4 regions of the Cryobacterium sp. N21 genome follow, and region 2 is predicted to be linked to each of the others. Evidence: riboswitches for the same ligand, from Rfam matches in the RefSeq annotation. Region 2 holds a riboswitch; each other region holds the start of a gene.
The links. A riboswitch is a leader RNA that binds a small molecule or an ion and turns the genes downstream of it on or off. The one in region 2 is predicted to bind thiamine pyrophosphate.
Positions count from the first base shown of each region.

Region 1: another riboswitch for thiamine pyrophosphate. It lies ahead of thiC (phosphomethylpyrimidine synthase ThiC); the one in region 2 lies ahead of CXY77_RS16745 (3-oxoacyl-ACP reductase).
Region 3: another riboswitch for thiamine pyrophosphate. It lies ahead of CXY77_RS04445 (ECF transporter S component); the one in region 2 lies ahead of CXY77_RS16745 (3-oxoacyl-ACP reductase).
Region 4: another riboswitch for thiamine pyrophosphate. It lies ahead of thiD (bifunctional hydroxymethylpyrimidine kinase/phosphomethylpyrimidine kinase); the one in region 2 lies ahead of CXY77_RS16745 (3-oxoacyl-ACP reductase).

Region 1 is NZ_PJJQ01000027.1:49,930-57,155, reverse strand. It holds gene CXY77_RS03935 (FAD-binding oxidoreductase) at 1-824, opposite strand, end outside; gene hxlA (3-hexulose-6-phosphate synthase) at 999-1,622, opposite strand; gene hxlB (6-phospho-3-hexuloisomerase) at 1,693-2,280, opposite strand; gene CXY77_RS03920 (LuxR C-terminal-related transcriptional regulator) at 2,394-3,221, shown strand; TPP riboswitch at 3,301-3,409, shown strand; gene thiC (phosphomethylpyrimidine synthase ThiC) at 3,403-5,073, shown strand; gene CXY77_RS03910 (hypothetical protein) at 5,429-6,016, shown strand; gene CXY77_RS03905 (BTAD domain-containing putative transcriptional regulator) at 6,119-7,108, shown strand.
Region 2 is NZ_PJJQ01000036.1:18,253-25,478, forward strand. It holds gene CXY77_RS16715 (hypothetical protein) at 1-127, shown strand, start outside; gene CXY77_RS16720 (lipocalin-like domain-containing protein) at 272-1,384, shown strand; gene CXY77_RS16725 (RNA polymerase sigma factor) at 1,746-2,315, shown strand; gene CXY77_RS16730 (hypothetical protein) at 2,302-2,910, shown strand; partial or broken gene CXY77_RS21140 (hypothetical protein) at 3,309-3,377, shown strand; partial or broken gene CXY77_RS16735 (NAD-binding protein) at 3,371-3,658, shown strand; gene CXY77_RS16740 (SDR family NAD(P)-dependent oxidoreductase) at 3,744-4,409, shown strand; TPP riboswitch at 4,707-4,807, shown strand; gene CXY77_RS16745 (3-oxoacyl-ACP reductase) at 4,864-5,628, shown strand; gene CXY77_RS16750 (bile acid:sodium symporter family protein) at 5,816-6,844, opposite strand.
Region 3 is NZ_PJJQ01000028.1:32,372-39,597, forward strand. It holds gene CXY77_RS04420 (hypothetical protein) at 1-259, shown strand, start outside; gene CXY77_RS04425 (hypothetical protein) at 262-522, opposite strand; gene CXY77_RS04430 (AAA family ATPase) at 533-1,102, opposite strand; gene CXY77_RS04435 (energy-coupling factor transporter transmembrane component T) at 1,095-1,880, opposite strand; gene CXY77_RS04440 (ABC transporter ATP-binding protein) at 1,886-3,409, opposite strand; gene CXY77_RS04445 (ECF transporter S component) at 3,414-4,067, opposite strand; TPP riboswitch at 4,100-4,209, opposite strand; gene CXY77_RS04450 (hypothetical protein) at 4,253-4,519, shown strand; gene CXY77_RS04455 (hypothetical protein) at 4,597-4,923, opposite strand; gene dinB (DNA polymerase IV) at 4,949-6,163, opposite strand; gene CXY77_RS04465 (ABC transporter permease) at 6,197-6,997, opposite strand; gene CXY77_RS04470 (ABC transporter permease) at 7,008-7,226, opposite strand, start outside.
Region 4 is NZ_PJJQ01000029.1:140,736-147,961, reverse strand. It holds gene CXY77_RS05785 (amidase) at 1-826, shown strand, start outside; gene moeB (molybdopterin-synthase adenylyltransferase MoeB) at 910-2,049, opposite strand; gene CXY77_RS05775 (thiazole synthase) at 2,055-2,840, opposite strand; gene thiS (sulfur carrier protein ThiS) at 2,837-3,079, opposite strand; gene thiO (glycine oxidase ThiO) at 3,076-4,290, opposite strand; gene thiE (thiamine phosphate synthase) at 4,334-4,978, shown strand; gene thiD (bifunctional hydroxymethylpyrimidine kinase/phosphomethylpyrimidine kinase) at 5,002-5,877, opposite strand; TPP riboswitch at 5,869-5,968, opposite strand; gene CXY77_RS05750 (ABC transporter permease) at 6,044-6,433, opposite strand; partial or broken gene CXY77_RS20585 (ATP-binding cassette domain-containing protein) at 6,516-7,178, opposite strand.

The DNA.
Region 1 (7,226 bases), on a different contig from region 2:
TCGTAGACCGGCACGGTTGCGAGTTTGTTGCGCTTGAGTAGCGACGGAAAGACGTTTGTGGCCAGAGCCGTCTTCTGGGCAGTCACGGAGCCGCCCGCCGTCACAACCCGGGTGCCCTGCGCCGCGGTCAGTCCGGTCGTGTCGAGGTTCTGCACGAGCGAGTTCTCGAAGATTTCGACCCCGCTGGAGGTGGCCACGCGAGCCAGCTCGGCGGCGAGCTTGCCCGGATGCACGAGGGCATTGCTGCGCTTGTGCCAGACCCCGGCCAGGTAGGTCGGAGACGCGACCTCGGCCTGCACGGCCGCCTGGTCGAGAAACACGGTGTTCTCGTCGGTCGTCTCCTCACGCAGCCACTCGATCTGGTGGTCCTCGATGGCGAGGTCGATGGCGCCGGTGCGCTCGAAATCGCAGTCCAGGCCGAGTGCGGCCACGGCTCGCTCGATTTCGTCGAGGTTCTCATTACCGAGCTCGGTCAGCCGGTCGATCTCCTGCGGCCAGCGCGTGCGCCCGTTCTCTTCGCCGTGGGTGAGGCTCGCCTCGCAGAAACCGCCGTTGCGACCGGATGCCGCCCAGCCGACCGTGCGCGCCTCCAGCAGCACCACGCGCGCCGCCGGATTCTGTTGCTTGGCCAGCACCGCGCTCCACAAGCCGAGGTAGCCGCCGCCGACGATCGCCAGGTCGCAGTTGAGGTTGCCGGAGAGCCGAGGGTAGTTCGCACGCGGCGCGAGGTCGTCGAGCCAGAAGGAGCCCTGCCGGGTGCCGACGAGTGAGGCTGCGACAACGGATGCCGCGGGCCGGGCTCGGTCGAAAATTGTGCTGGTCATGCGGGATGCGCGTCCTCTCGCGGCGACGGTGCCGCCACCTGGTCTGGGCGCCACCAGCCTAGCGGCGCCCACCGCACGGCGGCGCGTGGCGCGGGCATCCGCTTGATGCGACCGGGACGTTAACGCGAAAGTGCCGCCCCGCGCGAAGCGGAACGGCACCGAGAAGACGCGAATCTAGATGATCGCGGCGCGCAGGGCGGCAGCGGCGGCAGCCGGGTCATCGGCGCCGTAGATGGCTCCGCCGGCAACGGCAACGGATGCGCCGGCGCGCTGCACCGAGGCGATGGTCGCCAGGCTCACGCCACCGGCCAGCGAGAACGGAACCTTGGCGGTTTCGCCCTGGTTGAGCAGCTTCGCGAGCGAGAATCCGGGCTCGGCCTGCTCGTCGAGTCCGGCGTGCATTTCGACGAACTGGGCACCGAGCGCGGTGACCTCGCGGGCGCGGGTGACCTTGTCGGCAACGCCGATCAGGTCGACGACGATGCCCTTACCGTGCTTGGTCGCGGCGGCGGCGGCTCCGATGATGGTGCTGTCTCCGGCCGTGCCGAGCACCGTCACGAGGTCAGCGCCGGCGGCGAAGGCGATGTCGGCTTCGAGCTCGCCGGCATCCATCGTCTTGAGGTCGGCGAAGACGATCTTGTCGGGGTGCGCGGCCTTGATCGCGGTGACGGCGCGCAGGCCCTCAGCCTTGATCAGCGGGGTGCCGAGCTCGATGATGTCGACGTGCGGGGCGACCTGCGCGGCGAGCGCCAGCGCGGCGTCGGTGGTCAGTACGTCCATTGCTACCTGAAGCTTCATGGGGTTCTACTTTCTGTTGGGGTAAGCGGTCTGTGGTTTTCGGGACGGGGCCTGGGCCCTATCCGGTTTGTTACTCGAGGTTGGCGTGACGCGGCCAGAGCTCGGCGGCCGTCGCACCGCTTCGCTGCCAGAGCGTGTGGAATAGGGCGTCGCCCACCAGCAGCACGGACTGTTCGAACAGCCCGCCCGAGTACTGCGCCGACACCTGCCCGGCGTGGTCCTGCTTGGCGGCCGCGGGGATGACCACGGTCACCGCGGCGAGGTGCCCGAGCGGCGACTCCGGCGCCGTCGTCAGCGCGAGAATGTTCGCACCCACACCGTGAGCCGTCTCGGCGGCGCGCACGATGGCGCCCGTCGTTCCGGATCCACTCGCCACCAGCAGCAGGTCGCCCTGCGCAATCGCCGGGCTGGTTACCTCGCCGACCACGTGCACGTCAAGGCCCAGGTGCATGAGCCGCATCGCGGTCATCTTCAACGCCAGCCCGGAACGGCCGGCTCCCAGCACGAACACCCGCGGTGCCACAGCGAGCAGGCTCGCCGCGTCATCCAGCACCACAGAAGCGGATGCCGCCCGCAGCGCGTCCACGACGCGGCCATTCTCGGCGAAAATGAGACCGAGGGCATCCGCTGTGGTGGGGGTGGTTGTCGTTTCGGTCATAGGTCAATACTCCACTCCTTCGAGCGGGCGTGCGGCCCGCCAAACGAATGGTTTTACTACCCAAACGAATTGCTCCGGGCAGGCTCCACGGACGGTTCGGATAGGCTATTCGCATGACCTTCCTCGCCGATTCACCCGTGCAGACCGCGCGCAGCATGGCCGCCGAACGCTCCAAGCTCATCGCCGACCTCACCGACACGCACGCGACCACGCTGGAATCCCTGCTCGCCGTGCTGCGCTCGAGCAGCACGAGTGACACCGCTGCCCGCCAGAAGGCCACCGAACTCGCCGCCGCGGCGATGGTCGCCCTGCGCGCGGTGAGCGACCTCGACCGGAGCCTCACCGAAGAACCTGTTGCCCGCGCCTTCGAACGTCTCAAAAATGACCTGCGCCCGCTGGTGCGCTTCGGCGACCTCGACGTGCAGTTCATCGAGCCGCCGGTCAACGGCCGCGCACTGCCCGGCGAAGTCGCCCACGAGGCCAGGGCCATCGTGCGCGGCGCCGTGCTCGCCCTGGTCGAGCAGACCGGGGTCGCGCGGGTGCGCGTTCAGTGGGACTGCGACGGCAGCAACCTGCTGATTCGCATTCGCGACGACGGGCCGGGCGACCTCGACGCCGAGGTTCCGAGCGTTCGCCAGCTGGCCGCCCGCGTCGTGGCGCTCAGCGGAACGCTGGGTGTCGAGGCGACCGCCGGCTGGGGGTCGGAGATGGCGGTGTCGCTACCGCTCGACGCGCCCACGGCATCCGTTTCGGCGGCGGCAGCCTGGGGCCTCAGCCCGCGCGAGCGCGGCGTGCTCGAGCTTGTGGCGTCGGGCGCGCGCAACAAGGCGATTGCCGAGGCGCTGACCATCAGCGAGAACACCGTGAAGTTTCACGTGGCCAACCTGCTGCGCAAGGTCGGCGCCTCGACCCGCGCCGAACTCGCCTCCCTCGCCCGCTGAACGGATGCCCGGCGCGCCGCCAGCACGCCGGCCGCCGCGAGCATGGACAGGACTCACGCTAGGGTGAAGGAGTCAGAAGACACACAACCCACGGGAGCGCGCACCAGCGAGCTGAGAGGACGGCCAGGGCCGTCGACCGTTGAACCTGTCCGGGTAATGCCGGCGTAGGAAGTTCGAGAACATGCGCACAATTGACGAAATCTCCATGTCTGAAACCGTCACCACCGGCCCGATCCAGGGCAGCAGCAAACGCTACGAACCGGTGCCGGCCTGGCCAGGGCTCGAAATTCCGGTTCGCCGGGTGAACCTCAGCAACGGCGAACACTTCGACCTGTACGACACGTCCGGCCTATACACCGATGACACGGCCACGATCGACCTCGAGAAGGGGCTGCCGAAGACCCGGGCCGGGTGGGAACATCCGCTGCCCATCGACGGCGCTGCGACCCAGCTGGTCTGGGCCCGGGCCGGCATCGTCACCCCGGAGATGGCCTACATCGCCGCCCGCGAGGGCGTCTCTGTCGAGCTCGTGCGCGACGAGGTGGCCCGCGGCCGCGCTGTCATTCCGGCCAACCGCATGCACCCCGAGAGCGAGCCGATGATCATCGGCAAGGCCTTCACCGTGAAGATCAACGCGAACATCGGCAACTCCGCCGTGACCTCGTCGATCGCCGAAGAGGTCGAAAAAATGGTCTGGGCCGCCCGCTGGGGCGCCGACACCCTGATGGACCTCTCCACCGGCAAGGACATCCACCTCACCCGCGAGTGGATCATGCGCAACTCGCCCATTCCGGTAGGCACCGTTCCGCTCTACCAGGCCGTCGAAAAGGTCAACGGCGACCCGGCCCTGCTCACCTGGGAGATCTACCGCGACACCATTATCGAGCAGTGCGAGCAGGGCGTGGACTATATGACCGTGCACGCCGGAGTGCTGCTGCGCTACGTGCCGCTCACCGCCAACCGGGTGACCGGAATCGTCTCCCGCGGCGGCTCGATCATGGCCGCCTGGTGCCTCGCCCACCATCAGGAGAGCTTTCTCTACACCCACTTCGTGGAGCTGTGCGAGATTCTGCGCCGCTACGACGTGACCTTCTCGCTCGGCGATGGCCTGCGCCCCGGATCAATCGCCGACGCCAACGACGAGGCCCAGTTCGCCGAGCTTCGCACCCTGGGCGAACTCACCAAGGTCGCGAAATCTTATGGCGTGCAGGTGATGATCGAGGGTCCGGGCCACGTTCCGATGCACAAGATCGTCGAAAATGTGCGCCTCGAAGAGGAACTCTGTGAGGAGGCCCCCTTCTACACGCTCGGCCCGCTCGCCACCGACATCGCCCCGGCCTACGACCACATCACGAGCGCGATCGGCGCGGCCATCATCGCCCAGGCCGGCACCGCCATGCTCTGTTACGTCACCCCCAAGGAACACCTCGGCCTGCCCAACCGCGACGACGTGAAGACCGCAGTGATCACCTACAAGATCGCCGCACACTCCGCCGACCTGGCCAAGCAGCATCCGCGCGCGCAGGAACGCGACGACGCCCTCAGCCGGGCCCGCTTCGAGTTTCGTTGGACCGACCAGTTCGCGCTCTCGCTCGACCCCGACACCGCGCAAAGCTTTCACGACGAGACGCTGCCCGCCGGCCCGGCCAAAGCCGCCCATTTCTGCAGCATGTGCGGTCCCAAGTTCTGTTCCATGCGCATTTCAGCAGATGTTCGGGTGTATGCCGCAGAGAACGGCCTCACCAGCCTCGAGGCGATCGAGGCCGGGATGGCGGAGAAATCGGCTGAGTTCACCAGGATGGGTAGCTCGGTCTACCTACCGTTGCGCGTACTCGGAGCCGACGAGCACTGATCGCGGAAGCAGATGGCGCGGCCAGCGGCACGCGCCGGCGCGCTGGCCGAATTGTGCGTGCGGGCCAGCGCGATCGGCCGGCACGCACAGTTTGACGATGGACACCAATCCGTGAGTCCCGGGCCCGGCCTAGAATATGGGCCCAGTTTCCGGGACCGGGCCCGGTCAGGTCTGGCGCGCACCTGGGTACACTCCGTCTCATGGTTCTCGCCATTCTCGCCTCCGCCCCGCCGCCGCACCACTAACCCCCACTGCAACGTCCAACCCGTTCCCGGCCCGGAAACCATCAGTAGCTAAGCGGTGACCCAATCACCCCAGCAGGGTTTTCCCATGGTGCCGGCACCAAGATTCCGCCATGACTCCCACAAACGCGACGCTGCGTCTGGTTCGCCTCGACGACGGCGCGAAGCATCCCGAAACCACTCGGCAGACGCAGCCCCGCCGCGCCCTGTCCCCGCGCCGCCGGAAGATTCTGATCCCGCTGGCCGTCGTCTGGCTCGTGATGGCAGCGCTGGCCTGTGCTCTGCTTCTCACCGGCACGAAGCCGAGCACCGCGTTTGGCGACACGACCGCCGTCCCCGGCGGGCTCGCCCGCATCAGCGCGGTCATCCCGCTCGAATCCGACGGCTGGGTACCGCCTGGCTCAGCCGACCGGCTCGACAGCGCTGTGCAGCCCGGCGCTCACCGCGTGCGCATCCTGCTCGAACTGACCGCAGCGGATGCCGCCGGTCTGTCTTTCGACGCCGCCGACTACTCCCTGTCCGGTGTCGGATCCCATGCCACCGCGCTCTGGGTCGACCTGAGCCAGCGGGAGGCGGCGGCCGGGACATCCGTTCTGGCAACCCTGGTCTTTGAGATCCCGAATCAGGCCATCGCCCTGGTTCTGGACGGCCCGCAGGGCGCGCGGTTATCGCTCGGAACGGGGCACCACACCGCACCCTGAGAATATCCCCCGAAATTGGGGGTAAATGTCTACTCCACACGCGGCTACCCCCGCCTATCGGCAAGCGGGCAGCATGGTTGCATTCCAACAGTGGAGGTCAGCATGACAACTGGATTCGTCACCCGAGAACAGCCCACCGCGACACCCATAGCCCACTTGAGCGTGCACGTACTTGGAAACCTCAGCGTTCGACGGGGATCGACCGTGCTGCACGCCCATCAGCTGGGCGGGCCCAAGCCTCGCCAGATCCTCGAAATTCTGCTCGTGCACCTGGGACTGCCGGTCTCCAAAGACCGCCTCATTGAATTGCTCTGGGGCGCGAGCGCTCCGGTCGAGGCCCTGCCCACCCTGGAAAGTTACGTCAGCGTTCTCCGTCGCCATCTGCAGCCCGGCGCGGGAAAATTTGGCCCGCTGCAGACCACGACCGGCGGCTACGTGTTGGACCGTGAACTCGTCGACGTCGACCTTGACCAGTTCGACGTGCTGCTGAAGCGAGCGCAGAAGACCATTCCCGGCCTCGCGTATCCCCTGTTGCTGCGCGCTCTGGACCTCGCCGCCGCACCGCTGCTCGGCGACGAACTTCTGCCGGCCTGGGCAATGGAAGCCCGCGATCTGCACGCCGCCCGCCTCACCAGCGCCCGCATTCTCGCTTCGGAAACAGCTGCAGCCCTGCACCGCATCGATGACGCCCTCGATTTCGCGAACCTCGCACTGGCCGACGAGCCGTTGAACGAACGAGCCTGGACGGCCCTCATTCTCGGATTGGAGACCAGCGGGCGCCACGCCGAGGGCCTGCAAGCCTACGACCGGTGTCGCCGCTCGATGCAGAACGAGTTGGGCTGCGCTCCCGGCCCGATTCTGCACGCTGCCCAGCTTCGCCTGCTGCACGCTACGGCTGACGGCGACGGCGACCTGGCCGACGTGCTGTCCGCGCTGCTCATGCTGCACGACCAGCTTCGCCCGTCGCCGACGAGCGAGCCTGGGCGCCCTGCCACCACTTCTTCTTCGCGACCAGAGCCGGTCGCGGATTCCCTCCGGGAGGCTACTGATGTTGTCACGTCATTTCTGCGACGCGCCGTCACTCGTGCCTGAGCCGGCCCCGTCGGCCTCGTACCACATGGGGGGCCAAAGAGACAGGACTCGACAAAAACTCGGGTTGTCCTGATAATGGTCTCGCCAACCGGAACAGCACAGTGTGCTCCGGCAGCAT
Region 2 (7,226 bases):
GGACAACACCTTCGGCAAAGACACCAAGGTCGCCAACTGCGCCGTGATCGCCAAAACCACCACCAAGATCGACTTCCAACGCAACTACTACACCGACAACACCACCGTCGTCATCAAAAAAGGCTAACAAGCACCGGTAAATCCACTCGAATTCCCTCACAGGACCAGGCGGGCCCCACGCACACAGCGTGAGGCCTGTCCTTGTTGCATGCTCGGCGGCATGCGCGTATTGAGTCCGGTGTATACCTAGGTCATCGATAGAAGGAGCGCCATGACCACGACGAGTGCTGGCCAGAAGCGAGTGCGCCTGGCCGCCGACCCGGCTGATTTCGCTCGGCTCGGCCTCAACCCGCTCAGCACGGCGCAATTCGAAGACGGTCTGCGCACCGACCCGAACCGCCGTGGGTCGTACGAGTGGTGGTATTTCGACGCAAGTCTCGACGATGGTGCCAAGCTCGTCGTGGGCTTCTACACGAAGAACCCCGCGACGCCGGGCACCCGCCTGGCTCCGTTCGTGAACATAAACCTCGACCTGCCCGATGGACGGTCGTTCGAGAGGACTTTCGCGGCCGATCCCGAGCAGTTCAGTGCCTCCACCGACGGCTGCGATGTGCGCATCGGCGACCATCGCTTCAGCGGTGATCTACAGACCTACCGGGTGAGCGCATCCGTCGAGAACGTCACGGTGAACGTGACGCTCAGCGGCACCGTGCCGGCCTGGCGGCCCGCGACCGGCTACGAGATGTTCGCCCGCAACGGCGTGGAGAAGACGTTCGCCTGGTTTGTGGCGGTGCCGAACGGGCGCGTCGACGCCGAGTACTCGGTCGACGGGCAGGTCGTCAAAACCACGGGGGTTGGCTACCACGATCACAACTGGGGCGATGCGCCTCTGCGTGAACTCATGCACAACTGGTATTGGGGACGCGCGCAGGTGGGGCCGTACAGCCTGATCGCCGCGCACATCACTGCCGAAAAGGCCTACGGCTACGAGCCGCTCACCACCCTGCATCTCGCCCGCGATGGTGTTGTCGTGGCCGACGACGGCACCAAAGTGGCGGTCACGACCGACCGTATCGGCATCGACGCTCCCACTGGTAAGCCGGTAGCGGATATCCTCACCTACGACTACCGCGCCGGCCCCGACCGCTTCACCATCGCCTTCGAACGGGAGGAGACGCTGCTGCGCACACGATTCATCGACGTCGTGCCGCCGGCCGCGAAGCTGCTCGCGCGCCTGATGCGGTTCGACGCAGCCTACCTGCGTTTTACCGGAACCCTGGTTCTGCGCCGGTACCTCGACGATGTTCTGGTCGAGGAATACACCGAGACCAAGGCGCTCTGGGAGCTCATGTACCTGGGCAGGACCCGCCTTCCGGTGACCTGAGGGTTGTTCGCACGGCCGCAGCGCGCCCCGCAGGATCTGGGCCAGTGCGCGCGAGTTCCGCCTGGCGCGCAGCGGCGCAACTCCCGCGAAACTCTACGACGGAGTCTGCATCCCAGACGACTTGTGACGCCTTAAAGAATTGTGCCTCCCGCAGCCGGTCGGATTTGCTGAGCGAAGGACAAGGTCGATTTCATGCGAATCGAGACCTGTAGTGCCAAAGTGATTCGCATCACTTGCGAACTACACAGCTGCGGAAATAGATGAGGTTCGCTGCGACCAAACTGCCATCCAGCGAGTCGACCACGTCCGTCCTCGCATGAAATCCTCGCGCCCCTGCCGGACATGCCTCAATATGAGAGTTGTGACCGACACCGAGCGCGAAAAACGGATGCGCAACCTCGTCGCGCTCGTCGGCGACCCTGTGCGCCACTACCTGCACCGCCGCATCGACGCCGCAACGGCCGACGACGTGATCGGCGACACCCTGCTCGTGTGCTGGCGCCGCCTCGACGAGGTTCCCGACGATGCCCTCCCGTGGGCGATCGTCGTCGCTCGACAGTGCCTCAGCAACGCCCAACGCGCCGAGCGTCGTCGCACGCGTCTCATCGGCCGCATCATCGCCATCGACCCGCCGCCGGCCGTTGCGGACGAGAACCCCGCAGCATCCACCGTCGATGAAGGCACCGCCGTGGCGGCCCGCGTGACCGCAGCCCTCGCCGGCTTGCGTCGAGACGATGCCGAGATCCTGCGGCTGTGGGCGTGGGACGAGTTGACGAGCCCGCAGATTGCCGTTGTGCTCGGCGTCAGCGCGAACGCAGCGGCGATCCGGCTGCACCGTGCGAAGGCGCGCCTCAAGCAGGAGCTACTGAAATCCGGCCACTCGACCGGACATATAACTTACGACGAAGGGAGCGAAGATGCACGACGATGACCGTGCGCTGCGCGATCAGCTGCGCGCCGCCGATCCGGCCCGCGCGCTGCCCCCTGCCTCGCCGACGTGGCTCGACCACAGAATGGAGCAGATCATGACCGACCAATCCTCACCCACCACGACCGCCACGCCCGAGACGCCGCGACGCGCGTTCCGGCGGTGGATGCCGATGGCCGGCGTCGCCGCGGGCCTCGCCATCGCCGCTGCAATCGTCGCGCCCCTCGTTCTCGATGGTCCGGAACCCACTGTCGAGTCGCTGCAGCCTTCCATGGGCGGAGGCCTCGCGAGTGGCAGCTGCCTCGTGCTCGAGCCGGCGACCGTCGCGGCGCAGGAGCAGGCGTTCGCCGCGACGGTGCTGCAGATCCAGGGCAACACCGTTGTGCTGGAGGTCACGGAGCGCTTTGTCGGCGAGGTCGCCGACCGCGTGGAGGCGGCGCAGATCGACACGATGACCTCCGACTTCTCAGGCGTGCCCTTCGAGGTCGGCCAGAGCTACCTCGTCGGCGCAATCGATGGAACGATCACGGGATGCGGCGTGACCGGGGCCGACAGTGCCGAGCTTCGCGCGGTCTACGACGCAGCGTTCCCGGGCTGATCCGGGCCCGCGAGAGCGGTCGGGAACGCTGCGTGGAATCGTCCCATCGGCGTCAGACGGTGGGGAGAGGCTCACACAGCATCCGGTTGAACGAGAAATCGCTCCGGGTCGATTCAGGTGGGTACATGATGGGCGTTTGCTTGAGCCTGAACCGCAACGATGGCCATAACTTGTTGTCGCGAGCGTCGGCCGCCACAGCGAGAATCACCTAGCACATAATTTTTCGGGTTCAGGCTTCCTCTGCACCAGTAAGCGCGGTCTACCCACCCGACATCGTTTTACGCCGACCATCGCGAGTTCTGGCACTACATGGACCTGATTGTCGATCCTGTCTTTATGTGCCCGATGAAGGTTAGCTCCTCGTCGAACAACAGTCCCTGCTGTTCACCCTCGCCGACATGGAGACCGAGCTGCAAGCGGCGAGAGGACTGCTTCGACGCGCGGCCTGGCGTCGGCGGCGGACTTCGCGATCGCCGAACCAATTCTTGCCACGATGGGGGCGCGCATCGTGCACTACGGCGACCCGAGCGCCGGACAAGCCGCAAAGATCTGCAACAACATGATCCTCGGAATCTCAATGATCGCCGTCAGCGAAGCATTCGTGCTCGGTGAAAAACTGGGCCTCACCCACCAAGCGCTCTTCGATGTCGCGTCCACGGCATCCGGTCAATGCTGGGTGCTGACCACCAACTGCCCCGTTCCCGGCCCGGTACCCACCAGCCAGGCCAAGCCCGGACGCAGCGGAGCGACTTACCAATCCACGGCTCGTCACTCACGGGAGCTCACATCGCGGGTATCGGAAATTCTCGGACAGCATGGCCCTTGTACTAGCTATGACTACTATCGCAATCATCGGAGCTGGCTCAGGACTCGGGGCCGCCGTCGCGCGGCGATTCGGGGTCGAAGGCTTCACCGTCGCGCTCATCGCCCGCCACCAGGGACGCGTAGATGCCCTCGCCGCCGAACTGCTGGCCGAGGGCATCTCAGCTCACGGCTTCGTCGCCGACGTGCGCGATCCGGCCTCCATCACCCGCACTCTCGAACAGGTCGCAGAGACGCTCGGCCCGATCGAGGTACTGCAATACAGCCCGTTGCCGCAGAAGGACTTCATGCGCCTGGTTCTGGAGACCACTCTTGCCGACCTCGTGGGCCCGATCGAGTTCTCCATCTACGGACCCGTCGCCGCCGTGCACCAGGTCCTCCCCGGCATGCGTTTCCTCGGCGCTAACCGCGGCACCATCCTCTTCGTCAACGGCGGATCCGCCGTGACCCCGGGCCGCAATGTCACCGGCACGTCAATCGCATTCGCTGGACAGGCCGCCTACGCACAGCTGCTCAACGAGGCCCTCGGAGAAGAAGGAATCCAGGTCTCCCAGCTCATCATCGGCGGCCGCATCATCGCCGGCGATCCCGAGAAGGACCCGTCAGCGCTCGCTGAGCACCTCTGGAACCTCCACAGCCGTCGCGATCGCTTCCGCCACCAGATCAGCGCTGACTAGAAAGCGTCGTTCACTGTCAGGACCCGCCAGAGCCGGCACAGGTAGCCGATACGTCGATCGGTTCGGGCGGTCGCAGAATCAGATTGCAGGCGACCTCACCGGTGCCGTTCCAGGCGATCCTGCCACCACGATCGGGGTCACCGCACAAGACGTCGGTGGCGTACAGGGTACGCTGCCGGGCCAGACCGTCAAACGCGGAGTTGATGCTGAGCTCCGCGACGACACAGTCGACCAGCCCGGTTGGTTATGAGTTCAGGACGCGAATTTTCCGGTACCAGGCGGTTGCGTATACTCGTTTTCAGCGACACGGGGTGCCGACTGCATGACGGTCGGCTGAGATGACACCCGTTGAACCTGATCTAGTTCGAACTAGCGAAGGGATGTCACGGAGAATTACGTGCACTGCTTTGGTGCCGGATCTCGTCCTTTCGCCTTACCCAAGGTGAAGAAAATTATGCAAATAGCAAAACAGATTGTCCTGGTCACTGGCGGCGCACGCGGCCTGGGTAAAAGCATCGTGCACGCTTTCGCGGCTCTGGGCGCCCGGGTGGTCATCAACTATCGCAACAGCGCCGCAGCGGCGGAAACCTTGGCTTCCGGCTATGGGCCTGAACACGCTCTCGCCGTACAGGCCGACGTCACCGACCCGGCCCAGGTCGCGGCAATGCTCACGCAGGCGCAGGCACATTTCGGCTCCAGCGTGACAACGGTGGTCAATAACGCGTTGGTCGATTTCAGCTTCAACGGCGACGCCCGCTCCGGCGCTGCCGACATCAGCTGGGACGAATTCCAGGCGCAATTCTCGGGCAGCGTCCGCGGTGCCCTGAACACAACCCAGCAGGCGCTGGCAGGCATGCGCGAGGTCGGGTTTGGCCGCATCATCAACATCGGTACCAACCTGTTTCAGAACCCGGTGGTGCCCTACCACGACGACACGGCCGCCAAGGCCGCCCTGCTCTCCCTGACCCGCACCCTCGCCTCAGACCTCGGCCCGCACAACATCGCCGTAAACATGGTCTCCGGCGGGCTGCTGCGCACCACGGATGCCAGCGCGGCTACCCCCGAGGACGTGTTCGACTTCATCGCCGCCTCCACCCCGCTACGCAGAGTGACAACCCCGGCCGAATTTGCGGATGCGGTACTCTTTTATGCCTCCCCCTGGGCGCGGTCGGTCACCGGGCAGAACCTGGTCGTCGACGGCGGCCTGGTAATGAACTAGGGCAGCGCCGGCCAGGTCAGCCCCACACCAGCTCCACTTCAATGCGTTCCTTATGGGTTGCGGCCACCACGGCGCCGCCTGGCGGCGGCCGCAGTCGCCCATCGAGCAATTGGGAGCTGCCCGGCCCCGTTCGCGGCGTAGGTCCTCGTCCGGCAGGTACTAAAGCCCCGGGGGAGTGACCGACTTGCTAATGCTGAGACCGGGGCGGCGACGGCCGGAAGTCTGCGAGGTTGACCGTGGATCCTGACGCGCGGGCGGTAACCGGCAAGGATTCGGAAATCTCATCGGACGGTAGATCCTTGCGCGCCCAGTAGCTGGCGAGCACCGAACCCGATACGTTATGCCAGACCGAGAAAATTGCCGCTGGCAGCGCGGCTACCGGGTTGAAATGCGCCACGGCTAGGGCGGCAGCCAGGCCGGAGTTCTGCATGCCCACCTCGAAGCTGAGAGCTCGGCGACTGGCGACCGGAAGCCCGAACAGACGCCCAATGTAGTACCCAAGCGTCAGTCCGAGGGAGTTGTGCAGGATCACGGCGACGACCACGAGCACGCCAATCGACAACAGCGTGGAGGCACTGGCGGCGATGACGGCCGCAACCACGACGGTGATGCCGGCTACCGACAGCAGCGGCAAAACATCGAGAAAACGCTCTACCAGGCGCGGCACGATCATGCGCAGCACGAGCCCGAGCACTACCGGAACCAGCACGATCTGCACAATCGACACGAACAAAGCGCCAGCATTGACGGGCAGGGACTCTCCCACGAGTACCAGCACGAGCAGCGGCGTCAGCACGGGGGCCAGCAAAGTCGAAACGGACGTCATCGCCACAGACAACGCGGTATCGCCCTTAGAGAGGTAGACCATCACGTTGGACGCTGTACCTCCGGGCACAGAACCGACCAAAATCATGCCAGCCGTCAGCATGGGCGAAAGCCCCAGCGCGACGGCAATCCCGAAGCCGAGCAACGGCATCACGAAGAACTGGGCCGCAACGCCCAGCAGAAGCGCCCACGGCCGCCTGGCAATAATCGCGAAGTCAACCGGGCGCAGCGTCATACCCATTCCCAGCATGATCACGGCAAGTAGCCATGGGATCGCCACGGTCAGGCCGGAAAATGCGTCGGGGACAGCAAGCGCCAACGCTCCCGCAGCCAAAACAATAACGGCGAACCAACGCCCGACGAATGCGCTGACAGTTCTGATGCGGTCCATGATGAAACCATACCCACAATGGGCAGAAACCTCATGGCCGGCAGGTGCGATTGTGAACAGGAAGCGCGAACAGTTTGCCCACGATTCTGACCGGTTTCAATACGACAAACATGCCGCCTGCGCAACCTCACTTCTCAAAGCTGGCATCTGAACCCCTTGCAGAGCCGCCGGCCTGGTTCGGGTACACGCCGAGCGAGATTAGGTGTGTGCTCCCGTTCGAGGTGGTGAGCTCCACACAGGGATAGTTCTCTTCCGGCGCGATTCCCTCTCGCACAGCGTCAGCGAAGGCGTTTCCTCGATCGAGACAACCGGGTCGAGGTTGATCCAGACGTCGTCGGTCGTGGCACGCACGTAGGGACGGTGCCGGGAGTCATCGCGAGCG
Region 3 (7,226 bases), on a different contig from region 2:
GGGCGATGAGGCCTCGGCCGTGGTCGGGGTGTCGCGCACCCGCTACGCCTGGCAGGCCACGACTCCCGAGGCCGCAACGGTCGAGCTCAAGGACTTCGCCACGGCCCGCACCGGCGCGAACGTGGGCCAGGTGCGGCTCACCGTTGCCGGGGAGAAACTCTCGGCGGCGCTGAAACTGGACCAGGGCATCGCCGACCCGGGGCCGGGCTGGCGGCTGCTGCATCCGATCGTGATGATCACGGCCCTGCTCGACCAGTAGTTCTACAGCGGCTCAACCTCGGTGTCGATGGGGTCGCTGTCGCCCTGGTCGAAGGCGTACCGTACGCGGAGTTGCCCGCTCACGTCACGTTCGTCGACCTCGTCGTACCAGAACACCGACTCGAGGCCGCCGACGGCGGCAACCATGCTGATGCGGGGCGCGTGTTTTCCCCGCACGAGCGCGCGGGAATCGATCTGACCCTCAAGCGGGCCGTCGATGAACTCGGCGATGTACAGGGTCGGGGTGTCACTGTCTGGGCTCATGGAAGCCAATCTAGTCCCGTGTGGCCTGCAGGCGAACCGTTGCCCGAATCTCGGGCGTTTCCCGTGAGAGGTAGCTGGCCCATTCCTGCTGCCACTGGTCCCAGTGGCTTCGAAAGGCTTCGCCGTCGCGACCCAGCGCGCGCCGTTTGCGCAGCTCGTCGTCCGCCGCAAGCCAGACACGCACGTCGCTGAGCGCTTCGTGCCGGGCGGCGAGGGTTCCGCAGCCCTCCACGATCAGCGGTCGGGCGGCGTCAAGCGGATGCCACTCCGCCGGCTCGTTCACGGCCCAGTCGTAACGCTGCCAGGCCGCGGGGCTTCCGCTGTATCGGGGTAGGAGAATGCACCGGTGCAGGTGCTCGACCGCCGCGTCGAGGCCGTCCCAGCCTGGGTAGATGTCGTCCATCCGCACCAGCTGCGGCGTGTTCGCGCCCGGCCAGTGGGCCACGAGGGCCTCGGCGAGGGTGCTCTTGCCGGCGCCGCTCGGCCCGTCGAGGAGCACGACCGGGTTCGGTCCGGCCGCGGCCAGGGCTCGCAGCAGCGGTGCCAGCAACGAGTTAATATTGGGGCTGGCTTCAGGCAAGAATAAAGCTCCAGGTCTCTGCCCACACCGCGACGCCGATGGCGATGCCGGCGATGGCAAATCCAATGGCGACGAGAGCGGCATCCGCTGCCCGAACGCGCGATGGCCTCGCCCACGTACGGGGCTCGTCGCTGCCGAAGCCGCGGGCTTCCATGGCCGTGGCGAGCTTACTGCCGCGTCGCACCGAGATGACGAGCAGGGAGAAGGCCGGGCCGAAGAACCGGCGGGCGGCGCCGCGCAGACCGCCGCCATCGCCGACCCCGCGGGCTCGCCGGGCAAGTCCGAGCGAATGCCAGTCGTCGATGAACATGCCCACGAGTCGCAGCCCGGCCAGTCCGCCGAGTACGAACCGAGCTGGCAGGCGCAGTACCTGGGCCAGGGCGTCGGCGAGATCGGTCGGGTCGGTCGTGGCAAGCAGAACGATGCCGGGCAGGCCGATCGCGAGCACTCTCAGCCCGATGGCCAGACCCAGCTGGGCGGAGCCCTCGGTCACCGAGATGAAGCCGAACTGCCAGAGCAGCGCGCCGGAGTCTTCACCGTAAAGAATCGTCGTGATCGATGCCATGGGCGCTGCGATCCAGACCGGCGCCGTGCGCAGCCAGAAATGGCGGGCGCTCAGGCCGCACCAGGCGAGTAGCACGGCCTCGAGCAGCAGGGCCACGCCCGCCGACACCCAGTCGATCGACAGCAGCAGCGCACAGCTCACGATGAGGGCAACGGCGAGCTTGGCCACCGGGTTGAGGCGGGCAACCACGCTGGGGCGGATGCTGGGGGTCATCAGGCTCACGGCTTGGCCACCCCCAGAGTGATCGGCGTGCCGAGTCGATACTCCTCATCTGCGAGAGCGCTGACGAACTGGGCGTCGTGGGTGACCGCAACGATTGCGGTGCCTTCGTCGAGCAGCTCGGCGAGCAGGCCCACGAGTTCCTGCCAGGTGCGGGAATCCTGCCCGAACGTCGGCTCATCGAGCACGAGCAGGCGAGGGCGGGTGGCGAGAACGGTGGCGACGGACATCCGTCTCTTTTCGCCGCCGGACAGGGTGAACGGGTTGGCGTCGGCGAGGTAGTCGAGCCGCAGCCGGTGCATGAGCTCGTCGACGCGGCTGGTCTGCTCAGCCGGGCTCAGTCCGAGGGCGTGCGGGCCGATAGTCAGGTCGCCGCGCACCGTGGCGGCCAGAAACTGGTGCTCGGGGTCTTGGAAGACGGCACCGATGCGGGTGAGCAGCTGCCGGGAGCGCCACCGGTGCGGCTCAGCCGGGATGCCAGCCGCCAGGCTGTCGCTCGCGCGCAGCGTTCCGCCGGCCGGTTTCAACAGACCGGCCAGGGTCAGGACGAGGGTGGACTTGCCGGCGCCGTTCGGCCCTGTCACGACGGTGGCCCTGCCGGCGTCGACGGAGAGGGTGATTCCGTCAGCGACAACGGATGCCGCGCGTCGGCCAAACGGAACACGCCCGACCGCGAGTCCCTCGGCCCGCAACAGGCTCTGAGGATTGCTGATCGGGTGCCGCACCGGAAACCGGGGTGGCAGGGCTGGCACCCAGACGCCGGCCTGAGCCAGCCGCTCGCCCTGGATGGCGAGAATCTCGCGCGTCGGCCCGTCGGCCAGCGCACCGCCGGTCGGGTCGAGCACGATGACGCGGTCGACGACGTCCTGCCAGACCTCAACGCGGTGTTCGATGACGACGAGGGTGGCCCCGGAATGGTCGAGAGAGCGCACGACGGCGTCACGCACCTCGATGACCCCGACCGGGTCGAGGTTCGCGGTCGGTTCGTCGAGCAGTAGTAGTCCGGGCTGCATGGCCAGCACACCGGCCAGGGCCAGGCGCTGTTTCTGGCCGCCACTCAGGCTCGACGTGGGATGGTCGAGCGGCAGGTTCAGACCGACCTCGGCAAGGGCACGCCGCACGCGCGGCCAGATCTCTGCCCGCGGAACAGCCAGGTTCTCGCAGCCGAACGCCACGTCGTCGCCGACCCGGGCGAGTACCACCTGGGAGTCCGGGTCCTGCAGCACGAGTCCGACCCGACCCCGCGCCGCGGCCGCGCGCCTGCCGTCAATGAGCAGACTGCCCGTCTCGTCGCCGTCCTCGGCGTCGCCGAGCACTCCGGCCAACGCGTGCACCAGGGTGCTCTTGCCGGCGCCGCTGGCCCCGAGCAGCAAGACCCGTTCGCCGGGCTCGATCCGCAGGTCGAGCCTCGACACCGCTTGGTTGTGGCGTCCGGCATGGCGCCAGCCCCAGCCTCGGGCTTCGATCTGCACGGGCCGAATCTGCGGGCCGCGAGCGGACGCGTGCGACGAAGGGGCTGGCATCCGCTTAACTGATCGCGGCGGGTGCGCGCGAACCTTCCCGGCCGGCGGCGAATCGGTTGAGCGCGCCGGTGCGGGCCAGGCCGCGCACGGCGAGCCAGGACAGCAGCCCGGCGAGCACAGTGCCCGATACGACGGCGGATACGAAGTAGACGGCCTTGAAACCGATATCCAGTGCCGCATAACTGACGGTCGTGTCGAGCAGCCCAACGGCCACGCCGGCGCCGGCGCCGGCGAGGAGGGCGACGCCGAGACGCCAGTTGGCGTACAAGAACAGGGCCAGCACGATCTCCGCGCCGAGGCCCTCGACGATGCCCCAGATGAGCGTGGAGAAGCCCCACTGGGTGCCGATCAGCATCGACACGACGGCCGCGATGACCTCGGTGTAGAGGGCCGCACCGGGCTTGCGAATGATGAGGCCGCCGAGCACTCCGGCAAACAACCAGCCGCCGGCCAACAGGCCTTCGAGGCCGGGCGTGAACGTGAGGATCGCGCTGAGCGGCGACCAGGCGAGGCCCCAGGCCCAGAAGATGACGCCGCTCGCCACGCCAATGACGCTCGCGACGACGATGTCGACGACGCGCCAGCGAAAGTTGCGCGGCTTTTTCGCCGTCGATGCGTCGCGGCTGGACTGATTGAATGATGTCGTTGTAGCGTGCACTGTTCGTGCCCTTTCCGTAGGTGAATACAGGGCACGGGATCGAGAAGCCTCCCTGCGCTGGCATGATCCAGATCAGGTTCGACGGTCGAAGCTTGGTCAGCTTCCTCTCAGCCCGGTGTACCGGACTCCCGTGATCGTGTTCAATTCTAGTGCCCCGCTTAGACTTGTGGCATGGGGATCACGAGATGAGCATCGGCATTCTGCTCGTGCTGGCAGGGCTATACCTCGTATTGATGCGCCGCTTCATTCTGCGCCGCCGTCGTATCGCTGCGGGCCTACCGGTGAGCGGCCCGTGGCACTTTCCGGCTTGGCTGCGGCGTCGGCTGCCACGCTGGCTGCGCCGTCGGTTCACGCAGGGCGGGTTCGCGGGTCGGTTCGCGCGTCGGCCGCGCTGGCCGCGCCGCATCCGCTCTGCGCGCAAGCCGCGCGGCACTCGCCCGGGCCCACCTTAGGACCACGGGCCCAGTCTATAAACTGGGCCCGTGGACGGGGCCCGGGCCCCGTCCACGGGCAGCATCAGCAGGGGCGGCTACTTCTTCAGGGCCCGGATCACCCGGGCCAGGGCGCGGCCGGCCACGAGCAGGAACGGCGCGCCGACGGCGAGCAGCGCGATGACATTCGGCTCGAACCGGGCGGTACCACCCGACTTCACGTAGGCGCCGATCGGCAGCGACACTCCGCCCCCGCCTCCGCCGGATCCGGCACCGCCCTCACCGGCGTCGCCGCCGCCGAAGCCGTAATAGGTGAGCGCAACGGGTACGAGGGTGACGCCGTCGATTTGCACGGGGTCACCGTACGCCGATTTCACACCGGCGGAACGGAACGTTTCTGCGAGTTTTTCCGGGAGGCTGGTCATTCCAACAGGGTAGTCGACTCGTGCCTTATGGGCGAGGTTTGAAGAACGAGGCCGGACGCACGATTCCCGCCCCGAATCGCTCGGTCACGGAGTCGACCGCCAGCTCGGCGCCCCGCCAATCCTCGTCGGGATCCCACAGCCCCACCGATCCCGACGCCGTACCCAGCTGCTCGGCCCGCACCCCGATCAGGCGCACGCGGATGCCCGCCGCGGCCAGTAGGTCGAACGCGGCCACGGCCTCCTCGTAGATGCGCCGCCCGACATTGCTGGGCTCGGCGAGGGTGCGCGAACGGGTGACCGTGCTGAAATCGGTGTAGCGCAGCTTGAGTGACACGCGCCTGGCAACCAGATCGCCCCTCCGCAGCCGCGCCGCAACGAGGTCACACTGCCGCAGCAACTCGCTGCGCAGTCGGTCAATGTCGGTCACGTCGTGCTTGAACGTGACCTCGTGGCCGACGCTCTTCTCCTCCCGCTCGAGCGTCACCGAACGCGGGTCACGCCCCCAGGACAGCTCGAACAGCTTGTGACCGGATGCCTCCCCGAGCGTCCTTTTCAGCACGTCCAGCGGCGCGTGCGCGATGTCGCCGATGAGTTTCAGGCCGAGGCGGGTCAGGGTCTGCTCGGTGGCCGCCCCTACGCCCCACAGGGCCGTCACGGGCAGCGGATGCAGGAACTCGATCGTTTCGTCGGCCGGAACGACGAGCAGCCCGTTGGGTTTGGACAGGCCGGAGGCAAGCTTGGCGACAAACTTGGTCGACGCCGCGCCCACCGAGCAGACCAGCCCGGTCTCGGCGAGCACCCGCGCGCGGATGAGTTCGCCGATCACGGCCGGGGAGCCGAACAGATTGGTTGCGCCGGCCACGTCGAGGAAGGCTTCGTCGATGCCGAGCCGTTCCACGAGCGGGGTGACGTCGTCGAAAATGCTCATCACCCGGGTGGAATAGTCCCTGTAGAGGCCCATGTGCGGCTCGAGCACGATCGCGTTCGGGCACTGCCGCAGGGCGAGTGCCATCGGCATCGCTGAGTTCACGCCGTAGCGCCGCGCAATATAGTTGGCCGCCGTGACGACCGACCGACCCCCGCGGTGGCCCACGATCACCGGCAGGCGTACGTATTCGGGGTGCGACAGCAGCTCGACCGACACGAAGAACGCATCGAGGTCAACGTGCAGCACCGTCGCTGATCGGTCATCGACGTCGTCCGCCGAAATCTGCCGCCCACTGCCGTCCTGTCTGCCCACCGAAAAACCCTAACCCGTTCCGGTCACGAACGGCTAGCGCACAACCTTTTCGGCGCCGGCAATGCGCTGCGCGAAGTAGATGGGAATGATCGAAACCAGCACGAGCACCACGGCGATGACATTGACGACCGGCGCCTGGTGGGGCCGGAACAGGTTGTCCAGAATCCACAACGGCAGGGTCTTCACACTCGATCCGGCGGTGAACGTCGTCACGATGATCTCGTCAAAGCTCAGGGCGAAGGCGAGCAGGCCGCCGGCGAACAGGGCTGACCGCAACTGGGGAAAGGTCACCAGGCGAAACGTGGTCCAGATTCCGGCGCCGAGATCCGACGAGGCATCTTCGAGGCTCGTGCCGAGGCGCCGCAGCCGGGCGATCACGTTGTTGAACACGGTCACGATACAAAACGTGGCGTGGGCGATGATGAGCGTCAGAATCGACAGTTGCACGCCGAGTCCGGTGCGGAAGGCATTGTTCAGGGCGATGCCGGTGACGATGCCGGGCAGCGCGATCGGCAGGATGACCAGCAGGCTGATGGCATCCCGGCCGAAGAATTCGAAGCGTTGCAGCCCGAGCGAGATGAGCGTGCCGAGCACGAGCGCCACCGCCGTCGAGGCCAGGGCCACTTGCAGGCTGGTCAGCACCGCGTCAAGGGCACCGTCGCTCTGAAACGCCTTGGCCCACCATTCCAAGGTGAAGCCCGGCGGCGGCCAGGTGAGGTTCTGGCTGGTGCTGAAGGAGTTCACGAAGACCACGAGCAGGGGCAGATAAATAAGGGCCAGCACCACGGCCGTGATGGCCGCGAGCAGACCACGGGCGGGGCGATTCAGACGCATGGCAGGGCTCCTACAGGTTGTTGAGTGCGCCCGTGCGCCGCACGGCGGCGAGGTAGGCGAAGATGATCAAAATGGGAATGAGCGCGATCGCGGCCGCGAGCGGCAGGTTGTTCGCGGCCCCCACGTTGGTGTAGACGAGGTTGCCGAGCATCTGGTTGGCCCCGCCGACGATATTTACGGTGATGTAGTCACCGAGCGACAGTGAGAAACTGAAGATCGACCCGGCAAT
Region 4 (7,226 bases), on a different contig from region 2:
CATTCCGGGCGTCGCGCCGCTGTCGGCCGACCACTATCGCGGCGACGGGCCGATGGCCCGCACGGTAGCGGATGCCGCCCTGCTCGCCAACGTGATGGCCGGCCAGCACCCAGGTGACCATGCCTCGCTCGCCGCCGCTGCGCCGCTGCCGAGGATGTGGCCCGCGGTCGCGGGCCTGCGCATCGCCCTATGCATTCGCCTCGGCGACTACCTGGTCGATCCCGACGTAGAGGCCAACACCCGCGCCGTGGCTGCGGCCTTGCAGAGCGCCGGCGCGATCGTCGACGAGGTCGAACTGCCCTGGACCACGGCCGAAATTCACCGAGTGTCCTTCACCCACTTCGGCCATATTCTGGGCCCAGCGATGGAGGACGAGACCCGTGGCGCCGAGAGAGCCCTCGCCGCCTACACGGTGCAGTTCATGACGGATGCCCGGGCTGCGGCCGCCGATACCCGCTTTCTTGACGGTCTCTCCGCTGAAACCCGCATGCAGGGCGAACTAGCCGCGGCGATGACCGGGTTCGACGCCCTGATCTGCCCGACCTCGGCCGTCGCCGCGCTCACGGCCGAGGGTCATTATCTTGACGGCATCACGGCCGGCGGCGAGCGCCTTGAACACTACTGGCAGGGCCACATGACGGTGCCGTTCAATATCGCGAACCGGTGCCCGGTGCTCGCGGTGCCGAGCGGCCTGGCCGACTGCGGCATCCCCACCGGGGTGCAGATCGTCGGGCATCCGTTTGATGACGGCACGGTCTTTCGCGTCGGCGCCGCCGTCGAACAGGTGCGCCCGTGGGCGCATCGCTACGCACTGATCGGCGGCTGACGCTCGTGGCACGTGTTTGAGAAGACGGCCCCGGTTCAAACCAGTGCCACGTTCTCAAACACGTGCCGCGAGGCCCGGCTCGCTCAGTAGGTCGGCAGCGCGGGCTCGATCTCCCTCACCCAGGCCAGAATGCCACCCTCGACCTGGCGCACATTCTCATAGCCGCGGCGCTGTAGCTCGGCCAGGACAGCAGCAGAACGCGGCCCGGCCTTGCAGTGCAGCACGATGTCGCGGTCGCGGTCGAGAACGGCCTCCTCCGAGAGGATGCCGCCGTGCGGAATCAGCAGCGCCCCCTCGATGTGCACGATGTCGTATTCCGCCGGTTCCCGAACATCGATGAGGTCGAAGTCGAGCTCGCTGCGCGCCCGGGCAGCGAGCAGGGTGGCTAGTTGCTGCACCGAAATCGCATCCGTGGTGGATGTTCCGCAGAACAGGTCATAGTCGATCAGCTCGGTGACCGGTGGCGTGGCCAGGTCGCGTGCGATGCTGATTTCGCGCCAGGTCGCGTCGAGGGCGTTGAAGAGCACGACCCGGCCGAGCAGCGTGCGGCCCACCCCGGTGATCAGTTTCACCGCTTCGGCGACCATCGTGGCGCCGATGATTCCGCACAGCATTCCGAATACGCCGCCCTCGCTGCAGCTCGGCACCGAGCCGGCCGGCGGGGCTTCCGGATACAGGTCGCGGTAGGTCGGGCCGTGCGTGTTCCAGAACACGCTGATCTGCCCGTCGAAGCGCAGAATGGACCCCCAGACACACGGTTTGTCGAGCAGCGCGGCGGCATCACTCACCAGGTAGCGGGTGGCGAAGGTGTCGGCGCCGTCAATGATCAGGTCGTACTGGGCGAACAGGTCGAGGGCGTTCGCCGCCGACAGCCAGACATCGTGTTGGTGCACGGTGACGAGCGGATTCAGCTCGGCGACGGCCGCGGCGGCGGACGCCAGTTTCGAGCGGCCGAGTGCCGAAGTGCCGTGGATGATCTGGCGTTGCAGGTTGCTGAGATCCACCGTGTCGTGGTCGACGATGCCGAGCGTGCCGACCCCGGCGGCCGCGAGGTAGAGCAGCACCGGCGAGCCGAGACCGCCGGCGCCGATCACGAGCACGCGCGCATTCTTCAGCCTGCGTTGGTTGAGCGGGCCAATTTCGGGCAGCAGAATGTGGCGCGAGTACCGCTCGCGCTCGGCCGCCGTGAGGGCCGCGCCGGGTTCGACGAGTGGTGCGAGCATCCGCTTCACAGGTCGGGCCGCCCGGCCATCGGTGACGACGCCAGGGCCAGCTCACGCCGCGGGATGCGGCCGGCCAAGGAGGCACGACGGCCAGCGATCACAGCGTGCCGGAAGGCGTCAGCCATGAGAACTGGGTTCTGCGCGCGCGTCACCGCGGTGGCCAGCAGCACGGCATCGCAGCCCAGCTCCATCGCGAGGGCCGCGTCAGAGGCGGTGCCGATTCCGGCGTCCAGCACCACGGGAACGCCGGCGCGGGCCACGATCAGCTCGATATTGTGCGGGTTGAGAATGCCGAGGCCTGTGCCGATCGGCGCCCCGAGCGGCATCACGGCCGCAGCGCCCAGGTGTTCGAGCCGCAGCGCGAGCACGGGGTCGTCATTCGTGTAGGCGAACACCGTGAAGCCCCGCGCGACGAGCTGTTCGGTGGCCTCGACCAGCTCGACCGCATCGGGCAGCAGGGTCTGCTCGTCGGCGATGACCTCGAGCTTGATCCAGTCGGTCGCAAGCGCCTCCCGCGCCAGCTCGGCGGTGAGCACGGCCTCGCGAGCGGTGAAACAGCCGGCCGTGTTGGGCAGCACGCGGATGGAATTCTCCATCAGCAGCTCGAACAGCGAACCGGTGGCGGCCACACTGTGGCGCCGCATCGCGACGGTGGTCAGTTCGGTTCCGGAGGAACGCAGTGCAGCCCCGAGACCATCGACGCTCGGGGCTCCCCCGGTGCCCATGATCAGGCGTGAGGTCAGCTCAACGCCGTCAATGACGAGGCTGTCCGGGGTCGTCGGCACGGTCATCCTCCCTGCACCGCGGTCACGATTTCGATCTCATCGCCCGCTGTCACCGCGGTCGACCACCAGAGGCTGCGCGAAACGACCGCGGCGTTGCGGGCCACGGCCACCCCGACGCGGCTTCCGTCGACTGCATGGCCGTCGGTCGCGATGGCCCGGCCGGTGATCTCGGCCACGAGGTCGGTCACGGTGCTGCCCGGTTGAACAGATCGTCGCTGGCCGTTCACGGCGATGGTTACGGTCACGAGTGGCCTCCTTTCAGTGAAACGGATGCGGGAGCGCGGCTCGAAAATCGGTCCGGTCGAAAGGCCCGCCACCGATCGTCGGCAATTCCCTCGATGAGCTGGAGACAGCGCTCGGCGGCGACCGGGGTGAGCAGTACGCCGTGGCGGAAGAATCCGGTGGCGACAATGAGGCCGGAAATGTCACCGTCAGCGCCCCCGACGCGACCGAGGAGCGGCGCGTTGTCGGGGGTTCCGGGCCTGGCGCGGGCGGTCGTTTCGATCAGTTCGAGTTCACTGACCGCGGGCAGCAGCACCTGGGCGTCTCGCAGCAGCTGATAGACGCCGCCGGCTGACACCACGCCCGAGCCGTCTTCGCGCTGGGTGGCTCCGATCACGAGCGTTCCGTCGGTGCGCGGAACCAGATACACCGGCACACCGTGCACCAGTCCGCGAACGGTGCAGGTGAGCAGGGGTTGCAGGTGCTCGGGCACCCGCAGCCGAAGGATGTCCCCGTAGACCGGGCGAAGCGGCAGGTTGAGGTGTTCGGGCAGCCCGCCCAGTGCTGCGGCTCCGAGCCCGTTGGCCACGACCACCTCAGTGGCTGTGACCGTTGAGCCGTCGAAAAGGGCGACGCCGGTGACGCGGGAGGAGGCATCCGCTGAATTCTCGTGCAGCAACCCGCTGGCCTGCACGCGTATGACGGCGTCCTGGCCGTGGCGCGCGAGCTCCAACTGGATGCACTCGGTGAGCCGGCGCGGGTCGACCTGATGGTCTTGCTCCACCACAAAGGCGCCAGAAATCTGGGGGCTGAGCAACGGTTCGAGCACCCGCGCTGCGCGAACGGTGATGGCCTCGACGCCCAGTCCGTTGACTACCTGCACGCCGCGCAGGTCGGCGAGCGCCTGCCGGTCGGCCGCGTCTGCGCCCACATTCAGGGTTCTCGTACGCTGGTAACCGGTCAGGTAGCTGTCGGGCGCGAGCGAGTCGATGAAGCCGGGATACAGGTTCGAGGAGGCAAGCATGAGCTCGAGCAACGCCTCCTCCTGGTAGTGCAGTTCGCTGACCGCGGCGAGCATTCCGGCCGCAGCAAAAGTGGCACCACCGGCCGGATCCGGGTCAATGACGGCCACCGTGCGGCCGGACTGCGCTACAGCCCAGGCGATGCCGAGCCCGATCACGCCGCCGCCGATGACGGCTACGTCGACCGTACGCTGTGCGCGCCGCTCACTCATGGTCTGCACCGAGGCCGGGCTGAAGCCCTTTAGGGTTGGTCGCATGGACCCGATCACCGCCCGGCTGTATCTCTGCACCGATGCCCGTACGGAGCGCGGCGATTTCGCCGACTTCGTGACGGCCGCGTTCGCCGGCGGGGTCGACATCATCCAACTGCGGGACAAGACCATCGATGCCGCCGAGGAGCTCGACTATCTTGAGATTCTGCGTTCGGTCGCCGACCGACACGCCCGGCTCTGGGCGGTCAACGACCGCGCGGATATCGCCGTTCTCGCTGGAGCGCCGGTTTTTCATGTCGGCCAGACGGACCTGCCGCTGCCCGCCGCCCGTACGCTGCTCGGCGACGCGGCCCGCATCGGCTTGTCGACCCATACCACCGGACAAGTGGATGCCGCTCTCGTCGCTGACAGTCTGGATTATTTTTGCGTCGGCCCGGTCTGGGCCACGCCCACCAAACCCGGTCGGGCAGCGGTCGGAACCGGTCTGCTGCGCTATGCGGCCGAGCAGAGCGCATCCGCTGGCAGCCTTCGCCCGTGGTTTGCGATCGGCGGGATCGACCTCGGTACCATCGACCAGGTGGTCGAAGCCGGCGCCACCCGGGTGGTCGTGGTGCGCGCGATCACCGCCGCCGATGACCCGACGGATGCCGCCGAGCGGCTTCTCGCCAGCCTCCCGCCGCTCGGCTAGTCGCGCCCACGTCGTCGCCCCGTTCATCTCATGCCCGCAATCAGGGCAGAATTCGCACGGTCGAAAAGTCGATGAAAGTGGTGGATCGGCCCGTTTCCCTGCCCGACCTCGAGCTCGTCGGCGTGGGCCAGGGCGTCGTGGAGCCAGTCTTTCACTTCGGCCAGGGACTTCGCCCAGTTACCGGTTCTGGCCTGCACCGTGGCCATCGCCGAGGAGAGTGAGCATCCGGTGCCGTGGGTGTTTGTGGTGCGGATGCGCGGCAGGGCGACCTCGACCACGCACTGGGCAAGCAGCCCGTGGGTGTTGACTAGGGCATCTGGGCAGCTCGTTTCGTTGAGATGGCCGCCCTTGACCAGTACGGTAGCACCCGTGCTGTCCGACAATCGTTTGCCCTGCGCGAGGGCCTCCGCCCAGTTGGCGGCCGGCGGCTCAGCGAGCAGAACGGCCAGCTCGGGAACGTTGGGCGTGACCAGGTCAACGTGGCAAATCAGGTCGCGCAGCGCCTGCTCGGCTGCCGGGTCGAGCAGGCGGTCGCCGCTCGTTGCCACCATCACCGGGTCGAGTACGACCAGCGGCGGACGGCACCGGAAGAGCCAGTCGCGCACCTCGGTGATCACATCGAGCTGCGCAAGCATGCCGATCTTCACGGCGTCGATGGTTACATCGTCACTCACGGCGTTCAATTGCTCGCGCAGAAAATCGATCGGCGGGATGTGAACCGAACGCACGCCGCGCGTATTCTGCGCCACCAGCGCACTCACCACAGCCATTCCGTAGCCGCCGTTGGCCGCGATGCTCTTGAGGTCGGCCTGGATGCCGGCACCGCCGGTCGGATCGGTACCCGCGATACTGAGGACTCGGGGAATCTGCCGCAGGGCAAGCCGGGTACGATCGATCATCCGTGACATTCCTTCGCTAGTACTAACTAGACAGGTTCAACGGGTATTGATCTCAGCACGCACAGTATGTGCGGCACCCCGTGTCAAGACTCCAGCCTATACGCGCGCCGGCCGTCAGTACACAAGGGGGCGGGCGGCCGCAACCGCCTGCCCTGGTAACACGGATCTAGTGCACCGATTTGCGCTCGTAGAGCGCCCGTGACCAGCCGTAACTGGCGGCCACGATCACGACGCACCACCCGATGGCGAACACGGGGTTCCAGCCGAGTGGGGTGCCGAGCAGCAGCCCGCGAATTGTCTCGATGAACGGAGTGAAGGGCTGGTACTGCGCGAACCACTGCAGCCACACCGGCATCGAGTCGGTCGGCACGAAGCCGCTGCCGAAGAGCGGCAGCACGGTGAGAACGAGGGGCATATTGCTCGCCGTCTCGACGCTCTTCGCCTGGATGCCCATGGCCACGCCCAGCCAGCTGATCGAGTAGGCGACGAGCGCGATCACGCCGGCGACGGCCATCCACTCGAGCGGTGTCGCGGTGGGGCGAAAGCCGATGGCCACGCCGACGACCAGAACGAGGGTGCGGCTTGCGGGCGGCGTCGACGAGGTCGAATTGCTCGAGCAGTTCGGCCACTCGGGTCTTCGACTGCTTCGCTCCGAGGTGGCGAAGGCGCGCCATCAACAAGAGGTTTTCCTCGCCGTTCAGGAGCTTGTCGACCGCCGAAAACTGGCCGGTGCGGCCAATCACGGCGCGCACGCCGTCCTGGTCGCGCACAACGTCGCATCCGTTCACGAACGCCATGCCACCGTCTGGCCGCAGCAGCGTGCTGAGGATGTGCACGGCCGTCGTCTTGCCGGCGCCGTTCGGGCCGAGCAGGGCGGTCACGGTGCCCGCGCTCACTGCGAGGTCGACGTCGTCGAGCTCATTGCGCACGTGACCGTCTTTGGACGACAGTTCGAGCCAGGCCGGCACGCCCGGCTTGACGCCGATGGTGACCTGGCCGAATCCGCTCTCGACCTGCACGGAACCGCGTGAAACCTCGCGGAGCTGGATGCTTCCGTACGCGGTTTTGGCCGAAACGGATGCCTGCGCTCGCGTGATTTCCAGATCGCCGTAGGACAGTTTCGCGTCGAGGTCACCGCCGACCTCGTCGATCTGCACGCTGCCGTGGGACGCCTTGAGTACGGCGTGGCCGGAGACCGTTCCGACCCGGATCTGACCGTGGTCGCTCGCGAAGATCTCGATAGCGCCGACGGGCAGGTTGATGGCCAGGTCGATCGGGGTCGGTGTGTCGTAGGTGGGCATGCTGAAGCTGCCTTTCTGGAGGCGTGTCGGTGTGGCCCTGCGGGTTCG